2 regions of the Aliikangiella aequoris genome follow, and region 2 is predicted to be linked to the other one. Evidence: predicted binding sites of a transcription regulator. Region 2 holds the regulator's gene; the other holds the start of a gene.

Region 1 (11,210 bases), 160 kb from region 2:
TGTTTTAAGCTGTTCGGTGGTGCCGCCAACTTGCCCATAAGCGGCAACAGTGTAGAGTCCGGGTGGCATTTTCTCGCCATCGTTATTATTGCCATCCCAAACAAAATCAATGTCACCGGCTTCTTGTGTTCCAATCGCCATACTTCTAACAACTTGGCCGGTCTGATCTTTGATTTCGAAACGAATATTTTGCGTGGTTGAATCTAGGTTTAATTGACCCGCAATTAAGGTATTGTCTGTGAGTAGCCCTGTATCGCCTTGAACTAGAACATTTCGGCCAACTAAGGATGAGGCTTGCAGCGCTTGATTAGATGTCAGTGAGTTAGTCAGTTCATCAAAGCCACTAACCAATGACTGCAAACTGTCTAAACTAGCAAATTGTGACATTTGCGAAATAAATTCTTTATTATCAACCGGCGTTAAAGGATCTTGATTAGCTAGCTGGGTTGTAAGCAAGGCTAAAAAGTCTGCCTGACCAAGCTCCTTTTTAATTTCTCTGGTTTGCTCGGTATGATTTTGAAGGCCAATATTGGAGTAATCTGTTGGCGTAACTGAACTAGTCATAATGAGTTTCTCTTAGTCTATTGGCCTAGGGTCAAGGTTTTATTAAGTAAGTGCTTAGTCATAGTGGCAACTTGCACATTCGATTGATAAGAACGAGAAGCAGATATCATGTTTGCCATCTCTTCCACTAAATTAATATTAGGCGCATAAACATAGCCATTTTCATCCGCCAAAGGGTTGTCTGGCTGGTGCCGCGCAACAGGCGCTGCTTGAGACTCAACAATGCCTTTTATTGCCACGCCACCTGAGGTAGCGTTTGAAGTCGCATTTTGTAGTACTGCGGCAAAAACAGGATGTCTTGCTTTGTAAGTTTCTTCGGTACTACTCGCAACGCTATCAGCATTGGCTATATTACTCGCAGTGGTATTCAAGCGAACACTTTGCGCCGACATTCCCGAACCACTAATATTAAAGATATCGTATAAGCTCACTGTTATTCTCCACGTATTGCTTGCATTAAGCCTTTGATCTTTCCATCTAAAAACCGCAATGAGGTTTGATATTGCATTGCGTTTTCTGCAAATTTTGTTTGCTCAATTTGAGCGTCAACCGAATTACCGTCACCGGTATCTGGCTGCAAAGGGATACGATAAGACAAGCCAGGAATTTCTGTGCCGACTTTAGAATCAATATGGTTGGCATGCGTTCTTTTTAAGCTGCTATCTAAATTTCCTTGAGCTTGCTGAAGCGCCTTACTAAAGTCGATATCTCTTGCTTTAAAATTAGGTGTATCCGCATTAGCTAAATTATTAGCGAGCACTTTGGCACGCTCAGCTCTCAAGTTTAGTGCTGTGGCATGAATACCGAATGCTTTCTCAAAATTGATTGACATAGTTTTACCGTTGCTCTGTCTTACCGTGATTAGTTAGCCGCTAACACAATTTAATTTAGCTGCGGCTAATTAATCACTTTAAATGGTTAATTACTTCCTTCGCTGCAGTAACCAATTGTTCAATTAATTTAGCCTCTGACCGCCTGTGTACAATTAGTTGAGCCAAAATTGATTTCTACACAAGCTTAAATGCAAAGCTTGTGCCAGTTATTTTAGGCTTTAAATACAGTAAGTTAGCTAGATAGCTCAGCTAGAGCGGCAAGCGAAATCCGCTTTTGCGGCAACTCAAGCCAATCCACAAAGAGTGGCAAGTCAGCAGCTTGTTCATTGTAAAAATAAGCAACTGATAAACTTGAAAAAGCGGTGCAATCAATGCGACAGGACATCAAAAGAAAAACTACTTGGGGAAAACAGGGGAATAAGAAAGGTTTTAAATAACACCACAACCAAGGATTAAGCCTTTAGTTGTGGAGTTATAATACAGCTTTAAGAAAAACAGCTATTTAATATGCTCTTCTTTACGTAGTTTAAGTGAATAAACCACCAAATAAATTGCAATAAGAATAACTAAAATAGGCATTACCATGGCGCTATTGCCCATAACCTCAAAAGTATTGCTCATAAAAAATGAATGATAATTTTGCGCTAACACCCCAATTAAAGAAATGATAAACAAAGGGACTGCAAATGCATTGCCGATTAGCAAAGCAATACACCCTAAAGTGCCACCTATAACTGCAGCACCAAAAGCAATTTCAAGCCAATCAGGAACTTTAGTGTACAAAGCCTGTTGCTCAGGCGGTAATTGGCTAATCATTTCCGGCGACATGCTTAAATGCATGATAAATGCCATTAATCCAAGAATATTCCAAATGAGAGCTATAATATTAATGGTTTTAACTGCGGCTTTTGACTTTTTAAACATTCTTATTCTCCTATTTTTATTCTCTATTATTTTCTAGGCCTTTTAATTAATTCTTTCATAATCAATAAGTTGTTAGCCTTGCTTATTTTTAAAGTCAAGTTAGGTGTTTTTAAGTAACTTGCGCTATTTAGGTTGTAAATTAAATGGCGAAATCAGCAAAACTGGACTAACTTTAAAGTGCATTAAGCACAAATATTAATAAAAAAGCAACCAACATCCTATTAGCTGAGCCAAACTGAGCTGTAACAGTGGCCTCTAATAAAGCAAAAGGAATAACAATGACGCAGCGCTTTCGAACGAGGCTCCCCCAGCTACTCAGTATGAGCATGCTTATTTTTAGCCTACTTATGCCAAATTTAGTCCACGCAGTAAAAACTAAAGGCGGGTTTATTGACTTTAATGTTTACCCTTACATGACTGACGTGAGCGGTGACAACACCATAACAATTAATGCAGCAGCTAATTTAGGCAACCGCCTTTCATACTTTAGCTTAACCAATTTCGCAAACCAGTCAGATCGCTCAGAGCTAAGCGATACCACTAGCTTTTACACTGAACATAACATTCGCTGGCAAGTATCTGAAAGCTCACCATTCGATTTAACCTGGCAATCCAATTTTCGCACAGGAACTAATAACGACAGACATAGATTAGGGGTTCGCTGGCGGTTTAATGATACCGATAGTCTCAGCAGCTTTTTTAAGCGCATAAACTTAAAATATGCGATTAATTTGCATGCCATACAGTTTGATCATCGAAGTGAATCCGTATGGCAATTAGAGCATTCTTTCTTTATGAAGTTTCCTTATATCTCTAACCGCCTTTACCTCGCTGGTTTTATCGACCATACATTTAACGAAAATCTTCCAGCAAGCATACCTAGCAACCCCATTGTAGGTGAAGCTCAATTTGGCTTTCAGCTTATTGACGATCTTTATTTAATCGCTGAATACCGAGTTAATCAATACCGTCGCAGTGATGTAAATAATTTAGCACTGGGTATTCAATATAAGTTTTTGTGGTAATAAATATGAGCCAACCCGAAGCTCCGCAATCAAGTTCAGATAATTTAAATATGCCATTAGCTAGACTTAGCTGGATTCACTGGTGCGTGGTTATTCTCTCACTCATTTTGACTCTAGGCGCTTGGTTTATTTCTGACAATCAAGTAGAGAAAAATAAGCAACAACGCTTTGAGCGAGAAGTTGACCAAGTAATACAGCTTGTCAAAGAGCGCATGGAGCTATATGAAAATGTATTGCAAGCCAGCGCGGCTTATGTTGATGCTAACCAAGGATTTGTCACCCATGAACAATGGTATAACTTTTCCCATAGTTTAGACATAGATAAACGGTTTCCTGGTGTCAATGGTATAGGCGTTATTTTTAATATTGCTCCAGAAAAATTAGATTCATTTATCGCCCAGCAACGACTGCAGCGTAAAGACTTTTCAGTTCATCCAAGCCATTCACGTAACGACTTATGGCCAATTACTTATATTGAGCCGGTCGATGTTAATAAAAAAGCGGTTGGACTTGATATTGCTTTTGAAGACAACCGCTATAATGCCGCCGCTTTAGCCAGAGATACTGGGCTTTCACAAGTGACAGGACCGATCACTTTGGTTCAAGACGAAAAGCAAACACCAGGCTTCTTATTCTATGTGCCATTTTACCAAAATGGTGATAGCCCCAATAATATAACAGAGCGCAGAGCCAAAATTGCCGGTGCTACTTATGCGCCTTTTATCATGTACAAGTTAATGGAAGGTACCCTCGACAAGAAAAATCGGCTTGTGAATGTTCGCATATCCGATGGCGAAACCTTGCTCTTTAGTGATACTACAAACACTAAGGATGAATCTATTGGGAAAGAAAAAATTAACGCTGACTTCATCACTACGAAAGACATCACAATGCACGGTAGAGTTTGGAGTTTTGTCATTACCAGCAATAATACATTTTCTGAAGCCGCAAGAAACTCCCAGCCTTTATTAATATTAATTGGCGGGTTAACAATTGACTCCTTGCTATTTATATTGTTTGTTTTTCTGGCTAATGCAAACCGCAAAGCTATTAAACTAGCTGACAGCATGACAAAAGATTTAAAAGAAAAAGCTAAAAGTTTAAAAGAAGTTAACTACGACCTAGAACAATTTGCTTATGTCGCCTCACACGATTTAAAGTCGCCACTTAACGCCATTAAAAAAATTATCGCGTGGATAGAGGAAGACTGCAAAGGCATTTTACCCTTACAGTCTCAAGAACATATTGCGTTGCTGAAAGGCAGAACTAAACGAATGAATAAGTTACTTGATGACTTACTCCATTATTCTAGAATTGGCCGAATCAACTACCCAAGCGAGGCATTTGAGCTTAGCCAATCGGTGACCAATATATTTAACTACTTAGATCATAGCGACAGCGTTAAATTAACCGCAGACACTCAAGAACTCTATTTGCCTAGAATTCCATTCGAAATTATTGCGCGAAACATGATATCGAATTCAATTAAGCACCATGATAAAGATACCGCCGACATTGGCGTTATTTGCAAAGAGTCTGAAAATTCTTATCACTTTACTTTTACTGATGATGGTCCCGGCATTCCACCAAGACTCCATGAAAAGGCAATGGAAATGTTCCAAACCTTACAGGCTAGAGATCAAGTGGAAGGCAGTGGCATGGGGCTAGCTATCTCTAAAAAAATCATTGAACACTACAAGGGCAGTATAGAAATCGAACCCCATGAGGGTAGAGGCATCCGGATTCACTTAAACTGGCCAAAATCTAATCCTGGAAATTTTTAAGATGTCTAGCGAGATAACGCTTTTCATTGTTGACGATGACGATGTTGACGCTTTGCTATTGGAAAGTGAATTTAAGAAAAATAAAATTAGCAACTCTATAGTAAGAGCAAGAGATGGCGAACAAGCAATGGCAATGCTTAAAAACGGTCAGATCAAAGAGCCCTTTGTTATTTTGCTCGACTTAAAAATGCCTAGAATGGATGGGCATGAGTTTTTGAACGATTTAAGAGAAATTGAAAAACATAAAGACACGGTAGTTTTTGTTTTAACAACGTCTCAAGATCATAAAGACATTGCACTCAGTTATAGTAAAAACATTGCCGGCTATTTTATTAAAGACCAAGTTGGCAAAGAGTTTAAAGATATCATAGAATTACTGGGCGGGTACTGGAAAATTGTTTATCTTAATCATGATAAAGAGGAAAAAATATGACCGAAGAAGTCAAACTATTTTTAATTGAAGACGATGACATTGATGCCATGACGGTAACGCGAGAGTTTAAAAAGCAGCGCATTAGCAACCCTATTGTGAGGGCCCGTGACGGCCTCGAAGCACTAGAAATGTTGCGCACTGGAAAAATCGAACGGCCCTATATTATACTTCTAGATTTAAGAATGCCTAGAATGAATGGGCTTGAATTTCTAGAAGCGATTCGCTCAGACGATGATCTAAAAGACAGTGTTGTTTTTGTGTTAACTACATCTAAAGATGATAGAGACATCACTGAAAGTTATAAAAAACAGATTGCGGGATATTTCGTCAAAGACCAAACTGGCAGCGAATTTCTTAATGTTGTTAACCTATTAGAAGGTTACTGGAAAGTAGTCCACTTTCCTAGTAATGGCTAATTAAGCCAGTTTACTTTCACACGTTTTATTAAAGTTATTTAAGGTTTAAGTTTGAATATACTCATTGTTGATGATGACTATGTAGATAGAGAAGAAATCAAACATATTCTCAGTCGAACGATCAGTCAATGTAATTTTGTTGAGAAAACTTCAGTAGATGATGCTATTGAAGAGCTCAAAAAAAACAAATTCGATATTGTTTTGTCGGACTACCGTATGCCGCAAAAGGATGGCATTGAACTGCTAATCGAAATTAAAAATTTGAAGCAGTCACACAGCGTTGCGGTAATTTTACTGAGTAACTCTGAGGACGACGAGCTTGCGTTAAGTTGTATTAAAGCAGGTGCACATGATTTTTTAATGAAATCAGAAGTAACCTCTTCTCGCCTACACCGAGCAATTTCGCAAGCGAGAGAAAGGTTTGAGTTAGAACAGAAGCTATTGCGAAGCTACCAAGAAGTAAAGCAATTAGCTGAAATTGATGCTTTGTCTGGATTAGCGAATCGCTATTTATTTGAAAAATGCTTACGCAGTGAGATTAGCGATGCTGCGCGCAGTCAAGAAAGAGTTGCTTTATTACTTTTTGATTTAGATCATTTCAAATATATTAACGACCACCACGGCAATGACTTTGGAGACTTGTTTTTAAAGCGAGTCGTCAATCGTATCAATGGTTGTTTGCGAGGCAATGAGGTTTTTGCTCGCATTGGCGGAGATGAATTTGCCATAATATTAAAAAATGTCACTGATTTACGCGTAATTAGCATGGTGGCACAGCGAATATTAAGGGTTTTGGAAAAACCTTTTCATATTGGTGAAACCATCTTAAAAATCAGTGCAAGTATCGGCCTGTCAACCTTTCCCGAAAATGCAAATAATTCAGACGATTTATTTAAATTTGCAGATATAGCGATGTACCGCGCCAAAAAAAATGGTAGAAATCAGTTATGTTTTTTCGAATCAAAAATGCAGGCAGATTTTATACGCCGATATGATGTTGAAAATCAATTAAAAGATGCCATTAGTAACAACGAGTTTATCGTATTTTACCAGCCGGTTATATCACCTCTAGATGATAAAGTATTAGGTGTTGAAGCTTTAGTGCGCTGGGAAAGCGGCAAGAAACTCATAATGCCCGATGAGTTTATTGGTATTGCAGAAGAGTCTGGTTTAATTATTGATATCGGCAGAATGATCATTGAAGAAACCTTTATGCAGTTGGCTAAGTGGCAAAAACTCTACTCCAGCAATCTCACCATGGCTATAAACTTGTCTGCGGTACAACTAGGCGACGATAAGCTCCCTGAATTTATCGCAGAGCAAATTTCCAAGAACAATCTTTATGCCCCTGCGATTGAATTTGAGTTAACCGAAACCGCATTTATACAAAATCCTAATGAACGTTCACACGTCATTCACGAATTAAAACAATTAGGTTGTTCAATAGCACTTGATGACTTTGGAACGGGATTTTCTTCACTTTCTCATCTACAAAATTTACCGATAGATGTAGTAAAAATAGATAAGTCATTGATGTTTAATTATGAAGAAAAGCGCTCTCTCGCGCTGATTAAAGGCTTAACCGCCATGTTAAAGTCACTAGAGTTAATTATTACTGCTGAGGGCGTAGAAGATATTGGTGGGGTTGAACTATGCAAAAACCTTGAAATTGAGCGTATACAAGGCTATTACTACTCAAAACCTATGCTCCCAGAATTAATTGAGTCAGATTTTTTAAAAGGTTAATTAACTTAAAGATTTTTTCTGTTTATTCTCTTTGCGACGCTGTCGAAAAAAACTTTGTATTTGTTCGACAGCTTGCACTTCACAAACTCCACTAATAACTTCAACCTGATGATTGTGAGCCGGATGCTGCAACAATTGGTAAAGACTTCCCGCTGCTCCTGTTTTTGGCTCTGGTGCAGCATAAACAACCTGTTTTATTCTGGCATGCACCATGGCCATTGCGCACATTGCGCAGGGCTCTAGCGTTACATACAGCGTGCTATCAATTAGCCGGTAATTATTAAGTTTTTCTCCGGCAAGTTGGAGCACTAATATTTCTGCATGGGCACAGGGATTATTATTTTTTATAGGCTGGTTAAAGCTCTCAGCGATAAGCTTATCATCCTTAACGAGTAGCGCACCCACAGGTACTTCTCCTAGTGACTCAGCTTTTTTAGCCAAGCCTAAAGCTTGTTGCATCCAGTATTCATGGTTTAATTGTTTTAACATTTAATCGTAAACTGTATGAAATTAAAGCCGGGTTTCGCTGAAATACCAAGTATTCGTCTTTCAGAAAATAAAACGCTAGCATTAAGCTAGCGTTGCCCTATTACTCCCACTCAATTGTCGCAGGGGGTTTAGAAGAAATATCGTAAGTGACCCGAGATATCCCATCGACTTCATTAATAATTCGATTAGAAACTAGCTCTAAAAATTCATAAGGTAAATGAGCCCAACGTGCAGTCATAAAATCAATGGTTTCCACCGCGCGTATAGCAACAACATAATCATATTTGCGCGCGTCTCCCATAACTCCAACGGACTTAACGGGAAGAAACACGGTAAATGCTTGAGAGGTTTTATGGTACAAGTCGTGGTTATAAAGCTCTTGAATAAAAATATCATCAGCTTTTCTTAGCAAGTCTGCGTATTCTTTTTTTACTTCAGCTAAAATTCTAACGCCGAGTCCTGGCCCCGGAAACGGATGACGATATAACATATCGTAGGGTAAGCCTAATTCCAATCCAATTTTGCGTACTTCATCTTTAAATAACTCGCGTAACGGTTCAACTAATTTGAGCGTCATATCTTTAGGTAAACCGCCAACGTTGTGGTGTGACTTAATCACATGCGCTTTGCCGGTTTTCGCTCCAGCAGATTCGATTACGTCAGGATAAATAGTCCCCTGAGCTAACCACTTTGCACTGGTTAGCTTGAGCGCTTGCTGTTGGAAAACATTAACGAATTCTCGACCGATAATTTTACGCTTAGCTTCCGGGTCAACCTCACCTTTTAGCGCACTTAAAAACTGCTCTTCAGCATCAACTTTTATCACGTTTAAGCCAAAGCCTTCATGGAACATTTCCATAACTTGTTTGGCTTCGTTTAAGCGTAATAGACCATTATCAACAAACACGCAGGTTAGCTGGCTCCCTATGGCTCGGTGCAACAACATGGCGGTTACCGATGAATCTACGCCACCAGACAAACCAAGAATCACTTCTTCGTCTCCGACTAACTGCTTAATTTCGTTAATCGCATTTTCAATTATATTGTCGGCAGTCCACAACTTTTCACACTGACAAATATCTCTCACAAATCGCTCTAAGATGCGTCCACCTTGGTGAGTATGAGTGACCTCAGGATGAAACTGCACGCCGTAAAACTGTTTTTCTTCATTGGCCATAGCGGCAAACGGGGCATTATCTGACTCGCCAATGGTGACAAAATTTTCTGGCAGTTTAGTGACTTTATCGCCGTGGCTCATCCAAACATCTAAAACCCCAACGGCATTTTCCATATGGTCTTCTATTCCATCAAATAGCTTAGACTTAGCTGCATGACGTACTTTGGCATATCCAAACTCTCGCTTAGATGAGCTAGCCACTTCACCGCCGAGTTGATGTGCCATAGTTTGCATTCCATAACAAACCCCTAAAACCGGCACACCAAGTTCAAACACTAAGTCATTGGCTCGTGGTGTATTTAATGCGGTAACACTTTCTGGTCCACCCGATAAAATAATGCCATCTGGCGCAAACTCTTTAATTCTTTCGGCTTCTAAGTCAAACGGGTAAAGTTCACAATAAACGCCTAATTCTCGTACCCTACGCGCAATCAACTGAGTGTATTGCGAACCAAAATCAAGAATTAAGATCTTTTGCGCATGAATATCTGTGGACATAGTATTTACCTTTTGTCAGCAATGTCTATAGGAGTCACTTTTTTAACTGCGACTCAATAAAAATAGTTAAAAACTTAAAAGCCGCAAACCATTCGGTGATTTGCGGCTTACTAAGTCTTTTAAATTAATCGCATGTTTAAATCAATACAAAGATTAAACGCGCTATTTAGAAACTTGATAGTTAGGCGCTTCTTTCGTAATTTGAACATCATGAACATGGCTTTCGCGCATGCCTGCGGCGGTCACTTTTACAAATTCAGCTTTAGTGCGGTAAGTTTGAATATCACCACAACCGGTTAAGCCCATTGATGAACGTAAGCCACCTAGCATTTGGTGAACAATAGCAGTTAAGCTACCTTTATAAGGCACGCGCCCTTCAATTCCTTCTGGTACAAACTTATCGGCAGCATTTGAAGATTGAAAATAACGATCGCCAGAACCATGTTTTTGTTGCATAGCGCCTAAAGAGCCCATGCCACGATACGACTTATAGGAGCGACCTTGGAATAACTCAACTTCACCAGGAGCTTCTTCTGTACCTGCTAACATTGAACCTACCATCACTGAAAACGCGCCTGCAGCAATCGCTTTACACATATCGCCTGAATAACGAATACCGCCATCAGCAATCAGCGGTACACCAGTACCTTCTAATGCTTCTGCTACATTATTTACCGCGGAAATTTGTGGTACGCCCACACCGGTTACAATTCGGGTGGTACAAATAGAACCTGGGCCAATCCCAACTTTAACTCCGTCTGCACCGGCTGCGACTAAATCTTTCGCACCTTGAGCCGTGGCAATGTTTCCACCAATAACTTGAACTTTAGGGAAGTTTTCTTTGACCCATTTAACTTTATCTAACACGCCTTGAGAGTGTCCATGAGAAGTATCGACCAAAATGATATCTACCCCAGCTGCAACCAAAGCCGTAACACGCTCATTGGTGTCTGGGCCAGTACCTACTGCGGCACCAACGCGTAAATGCCCGAGCTTATCTTTGCACGCGTTTGGCTTATCTTCTGCTTTTTGGATATCTTTAACGGTGTATAAACCGGTTAAATTAAAATTGTCATCGACCATCAATACCTTTTCAATACGATGCTGATGCATTAATTTAAGTACGTCTTCTTGAGTCGCTGACTCGGTCACTGTGACAAGCTTTTCTTTTCTAGTCATAACTGTTGATACAGGGCGATCTAGATGGGTCTCAAACCGGATATCGCGGCTAGTGACAATTCCAAGTAGCTCACCATTTTCTACAACGGGCAAACCTGAAATTCCGTTACGCGAGGTAATCTCTTTTAAATCGGCAATACTC
Region 2 (11,210 bases):
CAGTAAAATTCTTGAGCGTCTGGCTGAGAGTCTAGAAACTCAATAACTGGTTCGTCTTTTCCAGAAAAACTGCGCAAACTCTCGTCCCAATAGGGATTTGGTAAGCAACGCGCGTCAAAAACAAAATCTGCATCGTTCGGTGCGCCGTTTTTAAAGCCGAATGAGGTGAACAATAAACTTAAATGCGATGATTGCTCTCCTAAAACCCTATTCACAATCATAGTACATAATTCGTGGGGGGACTTAGAAGTTGTATCAATCACTAGCTCTGCATAGCGAGTTATTGGCTCTAGGCGTTGCTTTTCTTGCTCAATTGCCTCGGCTAAAGAGTAGCCTTCGGCGGTTAACGGGTGGCGACGGCGAGTTTCGCTAAAGCGTTTAAGCAGGGTTGCATCATTCGCGTCAATAAAGATGACATCTAGGTGGTATTGGCTTGCTTCAATTTGCTTAATTAAATTGTCAAACTCTTCTACTGTATGGGTAACATTGCGAGCGTCTACGCCGATAGCTAACCCTGGATAATGGCTATCAATTTGGTCAAGAAGCGCTGGAATGAGTTTAACCGGAATATTATCAACACAATAAAAGCCTTGATCTTCAAGCGCTCTTAAAGCGACTGTTTTTCCTGAGCCCGATCGCCCACTAACAATAATACGTTTCATACCTTTCCCTTTGTTGGCCAGTATGGCCGAGTTCTAGAGCCTAAAAATACTTTTTTGGTGACAGGTATTATTATAGTAACGCGAGATTGATTTCTGGCTAGTGTTTGAGTCTAATTGTTGTAATTTTTTGTGAATCAATCGACGTTATTGGCTTGTAGCTTTATTAAAAATTTGTAATAGCGCATCATTGCAGTGTGCATGGCGTATTTGGGCAACAACAGAAGGCTCAGACAATACTTTTGCAATAGCTGCTAAGCATTTTAACTGCGCTTCGTCGGCTTGTTCTGGAACCATGATGGCGAAAATAATATCAACAGCTTGGTTGTCGGGGGCGTCATAATCGACTGGTTCTTCTAATAGAATAAATACAGCGGTTGCATCTTGGCAAGATTTTACTCTGCCGTGCGGTATGGCAATACCGTTGCCCAACGCAGTAGAACCCAGTCTTTCTCGGGTTAACAAGCTCTCAAATATTTCTTCCGAAGGGCAGCCGATACGCTTGGCTAGCTCTTCACTAACTTTTTCGAGCACTTTTTTCTTGCTACTTAATTTTAAGTGGCAAAAAGTTGATTCTGGTGTGATTAGCTGGCTAATTTTCATTTAAACAACATTCTTAAAAATTAATAGGGCCTAATGTGTCGCACTCTAACACATTAGGCCCTGTTATATTTAGTGGTATTTTTACAATTCTTACAATTTTAAAGGATTAATGACGAATCATCTTTTCTTTGTGCTTAATCACCTGCCTATCGAGCTTGTCCACAAGGCTGTCGATTGCGGCATACATATCTTCTGATTCACTATTAGCAAATATTTCACCGCCGTTAACATTTAACTTTGCTTCAGCAATTTGGCGAATTTTTTCGACTTGTAAAATCACGTGAACATTATTGATATGGTCAAAATGACGCTCGATTTTCTCAAACTTGTCATACACGTAGTTTCTTAAAGAGTCTGTAATATCAAGATGTTGACCGGTTAAATTAATTTGCATAATTGTATTCCTTCGTTTGTGGATGGAAAATTAGTTGATTATTAATTGACTAAAACTATTAATAATCAGCCTAATACTTAAAGAATCAATATTACCGCGTTGTTTAAAGTAGTCTCTTTCGCTCGTTTGAAGGCGGAATAGACATAGCTTCACGGTATTTTGCTACCGTACGACGCGCAACTTTGATTCCTTGATCTTTTAACAAATTGGCTAACTTACTGTCGCTTAATGGTTTGGCTTGGTTTTCTGCACTAATTAACTTCTTTATAACAGCTCTTATGGCTGTTGACGAACACTCACCGCCTGCCGTAGTGCCGACATGGCTAGAGAAGAAATATTTTAATTCAAAAATGCCACGTGGGGTGTGCATAAACTTTTGTGTTGTTACTCTTGAAATCGTTGACTCGTGCATGTCGACTTCTTCTGCTATATCGTTTAGCACCAATGGTTTCATCGCTTCTTCGCCGTACTCTAAAAAACCAATTTGCTTTGATACAATACATGAAGCTACTTTAAGTAAGGTTTCATTTCGGCTTTGTAAGCTTTTAATAAACCATTTGGCTTCTTGCAAATTATTCTTTAAATATGTGTTGTCTGGGCTATTGTCGGCGCGCTTAATCATAGCCGCATATTCGTCATTAATTTTTAGCTTGGGGGTGCTACCACCGTTGAGCTCTACTCCCCAAATACCGTTGCTGTCTTTGCTCACAAACACATCGGGAATGATATACTGCGCGGTGTTTTCCGTGAGCTGATTACCTGGTCGCGGATCGAGCGTTTGTATGAGGTCAATAGCAGATTTAAGTTGGCTTTCGCTAATGTTCATAGCCCGCATAATTTGCCGGTAATTGCGACTTGAAAGGTGCTCAAACTGCTGTTGAATGACTTTTTCGGCGAGGTCTGCGCCTTCAACACCAGCTTTTAGTTTTCTTAATTGAATGATTAAACATTCTTGTAAGTTTCTTGCGGCAATGCCCGCAGGCTCAAAACTTTGTAATAGGTGCAGCACGGCTTCAACTTCGTCTACTTCGACCGACTCAATTGACTCTTGCTCTACCAGTTCGTCATATTCTTCAGCGAACATAGCAACGACTTCTTCTAAGGTGGTTTGCAGATAGCCGCGATCATCTATCGAGTCAATCAATATAGTGGCTATGGCGTAGTCAATATCAGAGAGGTTAGTCATATCAATTTGAAATTGAAGTTGATCACGAAGTGATTCGCTCGTTTCGCCTTGGTAGTCTAACTGAGTCCCATCGCTGGCGTTATAGTTGGAGTTTGGCCCCTGTGAAGTGTATCCCCAGTCTTCCCACTGAGTGTCGGTTTGTAACTCAGAGGCTATTTTATCATCAGCTAACTGATCACTGGTGTCTCTATCAACAGAGGATTCTGCATTGGGTTTTTCTTGGGGAGTATTTTGTTCTGCATTCGAAGTCTGTTCTTCAAGCGCTTCTGCCTCTAAAAGTGGGTTAGAGTCGAGCGTTTCTTGAATTTCACTTTGAAGGTCTAAATTTGACAATTGCAACAATTTAATCGCCTGCTGCAACTGAGGCGTCATGGTTAGAGATTGACCAATTTTAAGCTGTAAAGATTGTTTCATTCAGTTTTATTGTCCAGAGACTTGCCATGCGTCTCTCTTATTTATAACTATAGCAGTTAAATTCTAGTCAGGTGAAAATTGTCGTTACTAATTGACAATAATCCGTATGTTTTTTAATTGGTTTTGTTTACCGTTAATCTTAATATGCAGATCATTTGGACCATATTCAAGTGCAAAAGTGCATAAAAATATTTCTGCTTATAAAATGTACTAAAAGTGTAGCGTTTTAGTGGTATAAAACTTTAATTGGGTATGAATCGTTGGAGACAGAGTAAAATTGTATCTTGGCTTTACAAAGTAAAGTTTTCGCCAAGGTAGACCTCTTTGACTTTTTGGTTGTTGAGTATTTCTTGCGGCAACCCTTTGGCTAATAGGTGACCGGATTGAACGATATAAGCACGTTCACAAACATCGAGTGTTTCACGTACATTATGATCGGTAATTAAAACGCCTAAACCGCGATCGCGCAAATGTTGAATGATTGATTTAATATCGCTAACAGAAATAGGATCAACGCCAGCGAAAGGTTCATCTAATAGAATAAATTTAGGGTCATTAGCAAGTGCGCGAGCTATTTCTACTCGCCGGCGCTCTCCACCAGAGAGTGCCATACCTTGGCTTTTGCGAATATGCGTAATTTGAAACTCTTCTAACAAGCTTTGCACTTTAGCTTCTCGCTGCTGAGCGGTTAAGTTTTTATTAAGCTCTAAAATTGCCATGATATTCTGCTCAACCGACAGCTTTCGAAAAACTGATGCTTCTTGAGGGAGATAACCGATACCTAGTTTGGCTCTTTCATGCATTGCTAAATCGGTAATATCGCGTTGATCCAGTGATATGCTTCCTCGGTCTGTATTGACTAAGCCTACTATCATATAAAAAGAGGTCGTCTTTCCAGCACCATTAGGCCCTAGCAGGCCAACAATTTCTCCAGTTTTTACTTCTAATGAAACGTCGGAAACAACTTCTTTTCCTGAATAAATTTTTGCAAGATTTTTGGCGCTTAAGTGACTCATTATTTTGGCTTCTTTTTTTGTATAATTTCTACTCGGCCCGTACTCATTTTGGGAATTTCAATTTGACCGTTATCAATTTGATAGATTACTTTTTGAGCTCGTATCGTTTCTTGTTGATTAGTTAGAACCACATCGCCTATGAGAGTAATTGTTTTAGTTTGCTCTGCATAGGTCAACTCTTTAGCTTTGGCATGTATTTCCATAGCGCCTTGCTGTGTTATGTTTAATTCTAAGGGAGTACCTTGCACTTTTAACTCAAACTCAGGAGATTGCGTTGAAGTTAAATGTGTACCTTGTATTTTAAGGTTTTTTGTATTGTTTTCTTTTTGGATCATGACGACATTGTGCCACGCTTCGATTGCTTTAGTGCTCTCAACATAATTAATTTTATTGGCAAAAAGCTTCCGTTCTGGCATGGGGGCTTTTGGGGTTTGCATTAATATGGCGGGAGAGCCATGAATTTCGACCTGTTTGTTGGCACTATTTTTGGCATTAAAGGCAATGATTTTGTCCCCATTAATTTGATTGTTTTCGTGTAAAAGTTGCGCATTACCTAAATACTCCATGACATTATTTTTCATGTTGCCATTTAAGCTGTCGCTGGTGATTTTAAAGTTGGTATTGGCTTGAACATAACAAGCAAACAAACTAATTAAAAAGAGCTTGCTAGCTTTAATTGCTTGCTTCATTTTCAACTCCAAGAGTGATGACTTTTTGATTTAAACTAAATGTTTGCTGCTCAAAATCGACTTCTAGCCCTTGCGCCTTAGTCATAAAATTTGATTGTACTAAATTTACGCTGCTTGCTGTGCGCGCTTTCTTTTGATTTAAAAACACACTAAGATCGGCGGCGTAAATTTTTAACTCATTGGGTGCAGCAGAGCCAAGTTGCTCTGAGGCCGCTTGTTGTATTTCTACATTAGAGTCGAGCACTAAGACTTGTTTTGCGTGATCAAGTTGGCCTGTTTGTGAGGTTATTTTCCATTGGCTTTGTTCTACTGGCTGATTTAATGGTTCATTTTTCGCTAAATCAAACTGTTTTAGCGTTATTACCGGAGCCGTCAGTAACGAGGTGTCTTTAGCTTGAAAGTACTGTAGCTGACGCGCTTTTAATTGGCTTTCGAGCAAACCATTTTGATTAAACTGAACAATGCGCACTCCGGCAAAATAATTGTCGGCTTCAACCACAGGTAAACTTTTTGAAATAGTTTTTACGTTAGGTTGCGACGGCAAAAGGCTAATTATTAACAAGCTAGTTGCTAATATAATAACTAAGAGCAATTTAGAACGATTGTTCATTACTTTAAGTAGCTAGTTAAAATATTTTCAAGTTTGTTTTGAGCTGAGAGTAGTAAGTCTGCTACTTCTCTCACTGCGCCACTTCCCCCAGACTGAACTGTTACATAGTCTGCATTTTGGCGTACAAACGAGTAGGCGTCTGCGACTGCTATTCCTAATCCAGCAAGTTGCATTAAAGGTAAGTCGGGAAGATCGTCGCCTATATGAGCTACCTGATTGGGCTGCAGATTTAAAGATTGAGTAATTTCTTTAAAAGCCGCCCGTTTGTCTGAATGCCCTTGATATAAAATATCGATTCCCAGTTCTTTTGCTCTAGTTTCCACAATTGCTGACTTTCTTCCGGTGATTATCGCGACTTTTATACCGGATTTTTGAAGTAGCTTGATGCCTAAGCCATCTTTAATATTAAAGTTTTTTAGCTCATCACCTTTTTGAGTAAAGTAGACTTTTCCATCACTCAGTACGCCATCGACATCGCAAATCAGTAGTTTAATTAGCGCTGCTTTGGCATGTAAGTTGGGCATTTTTTGTTGTACTAGCGAATCAAAAACAATGGGGGTACTAAAACTAGGCTCGCTCATTTAGACGACTCCTGCTTTGAGTAAGTCGTGCATATTTAAGGCACCAATTGGACGCTGTTTTTGGTCCGTAATAATTAACGCGTTGATAGCAGCGGCTTGCATTATTTGTAATGCCTCGGCTGCTAATTTGTGCGCTTCAATAGTTTTGCCACCGGCGGTCATCACTTCACCAATTGGCGTAGTTTTAAAATCGACCTCTAACGCGAGAGAGCGCCTTAAATCTCCGTCGGTGTATATTCCGGTGAGCTTGCCTGAGTCATCAGTAACGCATGTCATTCCCAAGCGCTTTTCGGTCATTTCTAACAAGGCTTGGTTGAGTAAGGTTTTTTCGGTCACTATTGGAATGTTAACGCCGCTATGCATGATGTCTTCAACTTTCAACAGGAGCCGTCGACCTAAGCTTCCACCTGGGTGAGAAAGAGCAAAATCGTCTTCGGTAAAGCCTCGCGCTTCAAGTAACGCAACAGCGATAGCATCGCCCATAACCAGAGAAACGGTGGTTGATGCGGTGGGGGCCAAGTTCATTGGACAAGCTTCTTTTTCAACCGAGGTATCAAGGTTTACGCTAGCAAACCGCGAAAGTGTAGAGTTGGGGTTGCCGGTCATACTGATAAGTGGCACATTAATGCGTTTTATTACTGGCAACAAGCTGGTCACTTCGCTGGTTTCGCCAGAGTTAGATAGTGCAATCACAACGTCTTTAGGTGTAATCATGCCCAGATCACCATGGCTAGCTTCACCGGGGTGAACAAAAAAAGCAGGACTGCCGGTACTTGCTAAAGTAGCAGCAATTTTATTACCAATATGACCCGACTTACCCATGCCGATAACGACGATACGACCTTCACAGGCAAGTAAAATTTCACAAGCTTGCTTGAAACTTTGGTTTATTTTTTGCTTTAGAGAAATGACTGCCGCAACTTCAATATCGACGACTTTTTGGCCACATTGAATAAAATCTTTAATATCAGACATTTTTTTCCTGAACTCATTGTAGTTTTTGTGCTGTATGGTTTAACAACAAAGCGCGCTCTACAAACAATAGATAGTGGAAGTATAACCAAAAACGTCACGCTTTGAGTAACGTTTTTTAACCTTGAGAAGCGCTGATAAATTGATAGGCTTGATAGGCGCAAAACAGAATAAGGAGTATCGCACCTTCTATACGATTGATTTCACCTGGCTTACCATTACGTCCCCAAGCCATCACACACACGGCCACAACTAAAGCAACCATTAGCGCATAATCGATAAATAATATCTCTTGAGACACGCCAACCCAGGTAATAAGAGAAGGAACGCCTAGTACGGCGAGTAAATTAAATATGTTTGAACCAATAACATTACCAATGGCTAGTTCATGCTCTCCCTTTAATACACCTGTAACCGATGCAGCAAGCTCTGGCAAGCTTGTTCCTACCGCAACAATAGTAACCCCGATTAAAAAGTCGCTCACCCCAAATTGGTGTGCAATTGCGGTTGCACCGGTCACTAACAGCTTGGAGCTCACATTTAATAATACTAAGCCAATAACAACCCACATAAATGCTCGCCAATTTGGCATTTGTTCTGGAAGCTCTTCAATTAACTCATTTAACATTAAGTCTTCTTTGTTGCGATTTTTGAGAGCAGAACGAGATAACCAAGCTAGATAGGCAAACAAGCTACCTAATAAAATGATGCCGTCAACAAAACTTAAGCCGCCGTCTAACATTAATACAAATGCTAATACCATAACCCCAAACAGCACTGGTATTTCACGTTTTAACATTTCAGATCGGACTTTAAGCGGTACCACGAGAGCTGCAATACCTAATACCATGCCAACATTGGCAATATTTGAGCCAATTGCATTTCCAACTGCTAGTCCGGGCGCGTCATTGAGTGCAGCATTTAGCGAAACCACCACTTCTGGTGCAGAAGAGCCCATAGCGACAATGGTTAAACCGACGATTAACGGTGAAATACCATAATTACGCGCAATAGCTGCTGCTCCGTCAGTAAATCTGTCGGCGCTCCAAACTAATAGTGAAATGCCAGATATAATCATGGCGAAGTAAAGAAGTGACATTATTATTTGTTAAACCTAATATTTCTCAAATTTAAGTTCTCGTAACCTTTGGATTTAAATTGATTATTTTAGCAAAGCGAAGCTAGTTATTATCATTTATACTGTGTTCTAAGCTCTTTTTAAGCAAGCCTGAATTTGTTTCAAAGCATTAAAAGTCGCTAGCGGCTAATTCTCATAATGGTTCAAAAGGCGCCATTATACGGAATCTTTGCTATTTGTGTAGGCTTTAATCTGGCTGGCTGGTAACAAAGTAAGCACAGATAAGCTTTATAAAGCCTAGGTCATAAAATGCTGATTTGTAAGAACTAGTTCAATTAATTTTGCTTGTTTATCCGTAATCAAGCACAGGAGTGGATTCTGGCGTACACTTTCGGGTTTTTTCGGGGTACAATGCGCGGCTAAGCGAAATTATCATAATTTGAGCAGCAAAATGACAGAATTAGAGATTAAAAATAAGATTGAAGCAGGGTTGCAATGTCAGTCGGTAGAAGTTAATGGTGATGGGTATCATTATGAAGCAGTTGTTGTTTCACAACAATTTGAAGGCAAACGCGCCGTTGCAAGGCAACAAATGGTGTACGCAACCTTGCAAGCTGAAATTGCATCGGGCGAGTTACATGCCATCACAATGAAAACATTGACGCCAGCAGAAGCCGGTTAGTTGTCAAAGTACCTGAATTAAAATATCTTAAATTGGAGTTCTAATGGATAAATTGCAAATAACCGGTGGTAAGCAGCTCGACGGAAGTATTCGAATTTCTGGCGCAAAAAATGCCGCGCTTCCTATATTAATGTCTACGTTACTCGCTGAGGGAACCACTTCAATTGGCAATGTTCCCCACTTGAACGATGTTACTACTACCTTAGAGTTACTGGGAATTTTGGGTAACTCAATGACTTTAGACGAGAAAATGACGGTTCAAGTTGATACCAGTACGATTCACTCGTTTGAAGCTCCATATGAACTAGTTAAAACAATGCGTGCTTCGATTTTAGTTTTAGGTCCTTTATTGGCGCGTTTTGGTCAGGCCGATGTTTCATTACCTGGCGGTTGCGCAATCGGTTCGCGTCCGGTGGATTTGCATATTAAAGGCATGCGCGCCATGGGTGCAGATATTGATGTAACCGATGGATACGTTAAGGCTCGGGCACCTCAAGGTTTAAAAGGTGCGCGAATTTTTATGGACACAGTTAGTGTGACCGGCACGGAAAATATTCTTATGGCTGCGGTTTTAGCTAAAGGTACCAGCATAATAGAAAACGCTGCTAGAGAGCCAGAAGTAGTTGATCTGGCGAATTGCTTAATAGCGATGGGCGCAAAAATTGAGGGTGCAGGAACCGATATCATCACTGTAGAAGGCGTTGAAAAGCTGCATGGTTGTCATCATCAAGTGTTGCCAGACCGTATCGAAACCGGAACTTATTTAGTTGCGGCAGCAATTACCGGTGGACGAGTTAAGCTAAGAGATACTAACCCAGAAATTTTAGAATCAGTATTACTTAAATTAGAAGAAGCTGGTGCAGAAATAAAAACAGGCAAAGATTGGATTGAGCTTGATATGAAAGGTAAACGGCCTAAAGCGGTTAATGTTACTACAGCGCCTTATCCTGGTTTTCCTACCGATATGCAAGCACAATTTACCGCCATGAACGCCGTTGCTGAGGGCACAGGGATCATTACCGAAACCATTTTTGAAAATCGATTCATGCATGTGAGTGAAATGCAGAGAATGGGAGCTGATATAACGATTCAAGGCAATGCTGCCATTGTGAAAGGCGTAGATAAACTTTCTGCCGCACAAGTAATGGCAACCGACTTAAGAGCATCAGCTAGTTTGGTTCTTTCTGGGTTAGTTGCTGAAGGCAACACAATGGTCGATCGCATTTATCATATTGATCGAGGATATGAATGTATCGAAGAAAAGCTTCAATTAATGGGCGCCAGTATTCGTAGAGTGCCATAACTTGATAAGTAAAATAAAAAAGAGCGATTGATTCGCTCTTTTTTTTTGGCCGGTCGAAAAAAAACTTAGAAGGAACGATTAAAATACTTAGTCGATTTTGAAATGTCTTTTGTTTGTATCTATTACACTTTAAAAAGTAGCAGCAAAGAAAAAGCTTTCGGCTCATGAATGAGTGCTTTATGAAATCACGGATGACGTAATTTATAGGCATGTTAAAGGGGGCAAGTTAATCGCGACAATCATTTCTTTTAATGCCTGCATACAAATTGATTATATTATCCCGCAGGCTAGATGAGCGGTTTTTCAGTTTTAGCGAGCTTCAATTAAAGCTCTTCTTCTAATTGAACTTCAATTGAAACTACTTCTTTGTCTCTAAGAATTTGAATTGTAACCTTACTTCCAATTTCTGTTTCGTAAAACATTTTGTAAAACGAAGCTATGCCGTTAACTTCTTTGCCATTCATCGCAATTAAAAAATCACCAGGTAAAATTCCTGCTTTATGAGCAGGACTACCTTTTTCAATGCTGCGGACCCACATGACCGGCTTTACCACGCCGTTGGATTCCGTATCGCGGCTGATTCTATCGCCGGCATCTATGCCAAGCCAGTTGCGACGAACTTTTCCATATTGAATAATGTCTTCGACAATGGATTTAACCTTATCGATAGGAATTGCGTAATTGACGCCCGTTTGTCCACCACCTTTTGAGTTCAAGCTGATTTGATTAATCCCAACAATTTGACCATTGGCATTAATCAGTGGGCCACCAGAGTTACCTTCATTTAAGGCTGCATCAGTTTGAATACGGGCAGCTATAGGGTCGTGAGTAACTGCGCTAACAATTCCTAACGACACAGAGGCTTGGCTTGAGCCAAACGGATTACCAATGGCCATAACAAAGTCGCCAGTGCGTAAATCGCTAGAATTTGCCAGTTGAGCTGGAGTAATGTCTGAAATTTCGGTTTTTAATACCGCGATATCTGTCTTTTCGTCGTGACCGACAATTTCTACCCAGCGGCGT

The links. The regulator sigma-54, encoded in region 2, starts transcription at its own class of promoters, with help from an activator protein. The targets are predictions, from matches to a motif close to TGGCACNNNNNTTGCTNT.
Region 1: the regulator sigma-54 is predicted to act here: its motif matches at 1,585-1,602, upstream of flgB (flagellar basal body rod protein FlgB).

Annotation. Positions count from the first base shown of each region.
Region 1 is NZ_CM132298.1:2,599,728-2,610,937, forward strand. Features, by position in the region: gene ACUR5C_RS11200 (flagellar hook assembly protein FlgD) at 1-564, opposite strand, end outside; gene flgC (flagellar basal body rod protein FlgC) at 582-995, opposite strand; gene flgB (flagellar basal body rod protein FlgB) at 998-1,396, opposite strand; gene ACUR5C_RS11215 (hypothetical protein) at 1,896-2,321, opposite strand; gene ACUR5C_RS11220 (hypothetical protein) at 2,669-3,346, shown strand; gene ACUR5C_RS11225 (CHASE domain-containing protein) at 3,352-5,130, shown strand; gene ACUR5C_RS11230 (response regulator) at 5,132-5,563, shown strand; gene ACUR5C_RS11235 (response regulator) at 5,560-5,979, shown strand; gene ACUR5C_RS11240 (two-component system response regulator) at 6,031-7,725, shown strand; gene tadA (tRNA adenosine(34) deaminase TadA) at 7,726-8,214, opposite strand; gene guaA (glutamine-hydrolyzing GMP synthase) at 8,315-9,889, opposite strand; gene guaB (IMP dehydrogenase) at 10,052-11,210, opposite strand, start outside.
Region 2 is NZ_CM132298.1:2,762,126-2,773,335, reverse strand. Features, by position in the region: gene rapZ (RNase adapter RapZ) at 1-662, opposite strand, end outside; gene ptsN (PTS IIA-like nitrogen regulatory protein PtsN) at 807-1,262, opposite strand; gene hpf (ribosome hibernation promoting factor) at 1,369-1,656, opposite strand; gene ACUR5C_RS11990 (RNA polymerase factor sigma-54) at 1,760-3,256, opposite strand; gene lptB (LPS export ABC transporter ATP-binding protein) at 3,547-4,272, opposite strand; gene ACUR5C_RS11980 (LptA/OstA family protein) at 4,272-4,961, opposite strand; gene lptC (LPS export ABC transporter periplasmic protein LptC) at 4,945-5,571, opposite strand; gene kdsC (3-deoxy-manno-octulosonate-8-phosphatase KdsC) at 5,571-6,152, opposite strand; gene ACUR5C_RS11965 (KpsF/GutQ family sugar-phosphate isomerase) at 6,153-7,127, opposite strand; gene ACUR5C_RS11960 (calcium/sodium antiporter) at 7,243-8,223, opposite strand; gene ACUR5C_RS11955 (BolA family protein) at 8,654-8,884, shown strand; gene murA (UDP-N-acetylglucosamine 1-carboxyvinyltransferase) at 8,928-10,187, shown strand; gene ACUR5C_RS11945 (S1C family serine protease) at 10,511-11,210, opposite strand, start outside.